2 regions of the Thalassospira sp. CH_XMU1420-2 genome follow, and region 2 is predicted to be linked to the other one. Evidence: predicted binding sites of a transcription regulator. Region 2 holds the regulator's gene; the other holds the start of a gene.
The links. Region 2 encodes HrcA, which represses chaperone genes, less so after heat shock. Its sites were predicted from a motif close to GTTAGCACTCNCCNNNGGNGAGTGCTAAC; they were not measured.

Region 1: a site for HrcA is predicted at 1,911-1,939, ahead of groES (co-chaperone GroES). Genes of this name have one in related genera too.

The regions. Positions count from the first base shown of each region.
Region 1 covers NZ_JAYMEG010000007.1:110,675-113,824, reverse strand. Annotated here, with positions in the region: gene groL (chaperonin GroEL) at 1-1,498, opposite strand, end outside; gene groES (co-chaperone GroES) at 1,559-1,846, opposite strand; gene WA429_RS18815 (hypothetical protein) at 2,237-3,150, opposite strand, start outside.
Region 2 covers NZ_JAYMEG010000001.1:103,033-106,182, forward strand. Annotated here, with positions in the region: gene WA429_RS00545 (NAD-dependent deacylase) at 1-404, opposite strand, end outside; gene grpE (nucleotide exchange factor GrpE) at 540-1,184, opposite strand; gene hrcA (heat-inducible transcriptional repressor HrcA) at 1,236-2,294, opposite strand; gene rph (ribonuclease PH) at 2,597-3,150, shown strand, end outside.

The DNA.
Region 1 (3,150 bases), on a different contig from region 2:
CTTTGGCCGGGTCGATGATGCCAGCTTTGATCAGGTTGGTGTATTCGCCTTTCTGGGCGTCATAACCGAACTCGACGTCGTCCTGCTCAAGCAGTTTGCCAGCAACAACCGCGCCGTCTACGCCAGCGTTGGTTGCGATCTGACGAACCGGTGCCTGCAGGGCACGGCGAACGATGTCAACACCGATGGTCTGGTCATGGTTTTCACCTTCGAGACCTTCGAGCGCCTTGACCGAGTACAGCAGAGCCGTACCACCACCAGCAACGATGCCTTCTTCGACAGCCGCGCGGGTTGCGTGCAGAGCATCGTCAACACGGTCTTTACGTTCTTTAACTTCGATTTCCGAAGCGCCGCCGATTTTGATCACTGCAACACCGCCAGCGAGTTTCGCGAGACGTTCCTGCAGTTTTTCACGATCGTAATCAGAGGTGGTTTCTTCGATCTGGGCGCGGATCTGACCAACACGTGCTTCGATCTGTGCTTTTTCACCGGCACCATCAACGATGGTGGTTTCTTCTTTGGTGATGGTGACAGATTTCGCGGTGCCGAGCATATCAAGCGAAACGTTTTCCAGCTTGATGCCAAGATCTTCGGAGACAACCTGACCACCGGTAAGGATGGCGATGTCTTCGAGCATTGCTTTACGACGGTCACCGAAGCCCGGAGCTTTGACAGCAGCGATTTTCAGGCCACCGCGCAGCTTGTTGACAACCAGGGTTGCCAGAGCTTCGCCTTCGATGTCTTCAGCAATGATCAGAAGCGGCTTGCCGGACTGAACGACCGACTCAAGCAGCGGAAGGATCGGCTGAAGCGAGGAGATTTTCTTGTCGAACAGCAGGATGTACGGAGCATCCATTTCTGCGACCATTTTCTCCGGGTTGGTCACGAAGTACGGCGACAGGTAACCACGGTCGAACTGCATGCCCTCGACAACGTCGAGTTCGGTGTGCAGGCCTTTGGCTTCCTCAACGGTGATAACACCTTCGTTGCCAACTTTTTCCATGGCTTCGGCGATCATTTCGCCAACTTCACGGTCACCGTTTGCAGAGATGTTACCAACCTGTGCGATTTCGTCGCGACCGGCAACTTTACGTGCACGGCTCTGGATGGATTCGATGACTTTTGCGGTTGCAAGGTCGATACCGCGTTTCAGGTCCATCGGGTTCATGCCGGCAGCAACGGACTTGTTGCCTTCACGAACGATTGCCTGTGCCAGAACGGTTGCGGTCGTGGTGCCGTCACCAGCCAGATCGGCGGTTTTCGACGCGACTTCGCGAACCATCTGTGCGCCCATGTTTTCGAACTTGTCGGTCAGTTCGATTTCTTTGGCGACCGAAACACCGTCCTTGGTTACGCGCGGCGCACCAAAGGATTTTTCGATAACAACGTTACGACCTTTCGGGCCGAGCGTCACTTTGACGGCATCAGCGAGAATGTCGACACCGCGCAGCATTTTGGAACGTGCGTCGGTGGAGAATTTTACTTCTTTAGCAGCCATAATATTCTTTCCTCTCTATGAGACGGATGAACGTGGACTTAAGTCACCCAAAGGGCTGACTTATTCCATGATGCCCATAATGTCGGACTCTTTCATGATCAGCAGCTCTTCGCCGTCGACCTTGACTTCGGTGCCCGACCATTTGCCAAACAGGACTTTGTCACCTGCTTTGACGTCGAGGGCTACGACCGAGCCATCATCTTTGCGAACGCCAGAACCAACAGCGACGATTTCGCCTTCCTGCGGTTTTTCTTTGGCGGTATCCGGAATAATGATGCCACCGGCAGTCTTGGTGTCGGACTCGACACGACGTACCAGTACTCGATCATGCAGCGGACGGAACTTCATTTTAGACAACTCCGTGTTAAAGCTAAGGCTCGTTTAAAACTACGACTAACCGGGATGAGCCCGTATTAGCACTCACCCCCGGCGAGTGCTAACAGCATTTATTGAAGTGCCTGTTCAAAGTCAATAGGAAGATGCAAAAAGACGCAGAACTGTCACGATTTTTGCGCAATTATGGCCGTTTGAGGCGCGCGAAAAACCGCCATGTGCGACGGGGTGGTGATCACAACATTTTCCGATCACCGACACAACCCCTCGCCGTAAAATAATGCGGGCCCATCCGATCACAATGGGCAACAGCAGAATCGCAGAAAAATATTTATGCCCCCCGGATCAGGGTTCCCGGCGGCCTGTCTATTCGGGTGTACCCGTCGCGCCGGGCACCGGGATCGGTCATTTCAGGTCGAAATAGCGTCCAAGCAATTCCGGCTCGTCAAAATGGCGGCGACCAACAAAGGCCGTTGCATGATGCCCCCACTGGCGCATGGCGCCGGGCTTATCAATCCCCAATGGCCACAAGATAAACCGTTCCAACCGTTCGGTGCCGGGCACAAAACCGTCTTCGTCATACAAGCTGGCAAAGCCTGTCCCATCGCCAAGTGCAAGACTGCCAAGCTGCTGCTCTGCCACAAGGGCGGAGGCAACAGTGTGATGTGCCTCATATTGATCACGGGCCGTAACCGCCATCAGATAGTGACTGACGGCATCGATCCACAGAATCGGCCGGGTGAGAACCGATGACGCCACTGCACCGGCCGGACTTTCCGCCGTTTCGCGGATGTCGCCATCTTCGGGGGCTTCAATCCGGTGCAAAGACGGGCTTGGGAAAAACAGGTGATAACAACCACAGCCATGAATGGTATCGGCAATTAATGGCGCCCCCTTCTCATCAAGGGTCACCCGCCAGATCAGGGCATCAAGATGCCCGGCAAGAATGTCAAACATGCCCTGTACCGGGCGCTCCTGGAACCAGACAGTATAGATGATTTGCGGATGCCATTGATCATTGAACCAGGTGTGACCAAGCCGATAGAAAATCGTTGGCCGATCAATATCGACATGCGCAACCGCCCCTTTGGCCGATAGTGAGGGATGGCCTATCCGGTCGCTGTCAGACTGTACCCGGACGCGAAATTCCGGCGCATAGGCCCGGGCGATATTTTCAAGCTCCACCGCGGTTGGAACCAGCCGGCCAAATGCGTCCTTTCTGATGTCCTCTATGGCAAGGGTCGCAGCCCCGCCATCGTTCTGGCCCGACAATTGATAGTTTTCCCATGCGCCAAGCCCAATCAACGCATCCGGCCCAA
Region 2 (3,150 bases):
AGATCACAATGATTGCAGCGGATTTTTAAAAGCTCGCCATGCATATGGATCAGGTTTTTCGATCCGGCCCGGTCATGAAGATCGTCGATATTTTGCGTCACCAGCAGCACAGGCCCCGGCCACTCGGCTTCAAGCCGGGCAAGGGCAATGTGGGCGGCATTGGGTTGAACCGCGGGATCAAGCAGTCCGGATCGGCGGTCATTGTAGAAATAATGCACCAGATCAGGGTTGTTCACGAAGGCCTCGGGTGTGGCAACTTCGGAAATATCGTATTTCGCCCAGATACCGTCAGGATCGCGAAACGTATGCAGGCCGCTTTCCTTGGAAATGCCCGCACCGGTCAGAATGACAATTGGGGCGGCTTCGTCACGCAGGATTTCAATCAGATCGGGGCGGAGCGGCATATAAGTGATCCTTGATTGGCAGGGGACTTTTGCCCGACAGCCTAATGCAAACAAAACACCCCCGCCAAGTATGTCTGGCAGGGGTGGTTGCTAAACCCGATCCGCTAAAACCGGTTTATCTGAATATTGTGGCAATCAGGCCGAGGTATCGACATTGCTGCCCGGGCCGTCTTCCTTGGCCGGGGCTTCGCCGGCCGGATTTTTGGTCACACCAACCATTGCCGGGCGCAGCAAGCGGCCCTTAAGCACGTAACCGGCCTGCATGACCTGTGCGACATGACCGTCCGGATATTCCGGGTTCGGCATTTCAAACACGGCCTGATGTTTGTTCGGATCAAGCTTTTCACCAAGCGGTTCAAGCTTTTCGATGCCGTTCTGTTCCATCGCCTTGAGCAGCGCCTTTTCGGTCATCTCGACACCGTCAACCAGCGTTTTCATCGCCGGGTCAGCATCGGAGGTATCACCGGCTGCTTCGAGTGCACGGCGCAGGTTGTCGCCCACATCCAGAAGGTCACGGGCAAATTTCGTGATGGCGTAGTTGCCGGCATCCTCGACGTCCTTTTTCGCGCGACGGCGGGTATTTTCCACCTCGGCGGCCTGACGCAACAGACGGTCTTTCAGTTCTGCGACTTCGGCTTCAAGGGCTGCGACCGGATCTTCGATAACAACTTCTTCGCTTTCTGCCTCGGTCGCCTCTGCTGCGACGTCTTCAGCTGCGGTTTCCTCTGCGGCATTTACATCCTGCAGATCTTCCGGATTGTTTTTTGCGGTTTCCGACATGGCTAACCTTACTACTTTCACGTTGTGCGGCCTGACACGCAGCGCCGCGATTTATCCAATCAGTCGACCGACCAGCTTGGCGGTATAATCGACCAGCGGAATGATCCGGGCATAATTGATCCGGGTCGGTCCGACAACCCCGATTGCGCCCACAATGCTGCCTTCTGCATTCTGATAGGGCGAAATCACCATCGACAGACCCGATCCGCCAAACAGTTTATTTTCCGACCCGATGAAAATCTGAACGCCTTGGGCATCCGTCGTCACATCGAGCAATTCAATCATCTGATCACGGGCCTCAAGCACGTTAAACAGGCGGCGAACGGTCTCAAGCTGTTCTATCGTATCGATATTTTCAAGCAGCTGGGACTGTCCCTTAACGATCAGAGACGATCCCTTGACCCCGCCGGCCCATGTCGCAAGGCCCGCATCAATCAGATTGGCCGAAAGATCATCAAGCTCCTGCTTGAGCTGATCACGTTCCTTTGTGATCAGTACTCTTGCATCATCAAGTGTCTTTCCAGCCAACCGGGTATTTAGATAATTCGCCGCCTCTGTCAATGCCGAGGCGGGCAAATCGACCGGTACATCCAGGATTCGGTTTTCAACCGTGCCGTTCTGCGACACCAGAACCGCAAGCACTTTTCCGGGCGAAAGCGCGACAAATTCAATCTGTTTAAGCCGGATGCCATCGGTTTTCGGTGCAACCACCAGGCCTGCGCAGCGTGACAGGCCGGAAAGCATTGTGGTGGCCTCGCCCAGCATCTGATCAAGCGAATAGCCCGCCTGTTCGCAATTCTTGGTCAACTGGTCGCGTTCGGCATTGGGAAGATCGCCGACTTCCATCAGGGCATTCACAAACAGCCGCAACCCCTTTTCACTGGGAAGGCGGCCGGCTGAAACATGCGGTGCAACCAGAAGACCCATGTCTTCAAGATCGGACATGACATTGCGAATGGTTGCAGCCGAAAGATTTTCAGACATGCGCCGGGCAATGGACCGCGACCCGATCGGTTCGCCGGTTTCGACATAGGCATCGACAATCTGGCGGAACACTTCACGTGACCGCGCATTCATATCGCCCAGCAATGTATCGTCAAAATGCGCCATTTGTTCTGTGCCAACCGGTTCAGACAAAGCTGTCTCAATGCTTTTGAGAATTTAGTCAGGCAAGGCGATGGCGTCAATCACACCGCGGGGCCACACGTGGTGAAAGCTGCATTGCTTCAAGCCCTTGGTTTGAAAACGTTGTTTGCCGACCGGGTCATTGATGTGCGAATCGGACGCAATTTTGACGGGGAAACTGCTGGACCTTTGGCGGGTGGCACCGTACTTTGGGCCAAATTTTCAGACAGTTCGCCTTTGTTGCTTTGGCACAAGGGCCTGACCTTACAAACAAGAGGTTCCCACTCATGCGCCCATCCGGCCGTACCCCCGATCAGCTTCGTGACGTAACCATTGAAACCGGTGTTTCGAAATATGCCGAAGGGTCCTGCCTGATCAAATTCGGCGACACCCAAGTTATTTGTACCGCCACGGTCGAGGATAAGGTGCCTGGCTGGATGCGCAATTCCGGCAAAGGCTGGATCACCGCAGAATACGGCATGCTACCGCGTGCCACCGATTCGCGCATGCAGCGTGAAGCCGCCCGTGGCGGCCAGTCGGGCCGTACCCAGGAAATTCAGCGTCTGATCGGTCGTTCGATCCGTGCGGTGGCCGATATGAAAGCCATGGGCGAAATGCAGATGCGTCTGGATTGTGATGTCATCCAGGCTGATGGCGGTACCCGTACCGCATCGATCACCGGTGCCTATGTCGCGGCCCATCTGGCATTTCAGGGCGTGCGCCGCCTTGGCTTGATCAAGGAAATCCCGCTGACCCAGCCGGTTGCTGCCATCTCATGCGGTATTTATGAAGGCGAGGCCGTTCTTGATCTGGATTACGCCGAAGACAGCAATGCGGGTGC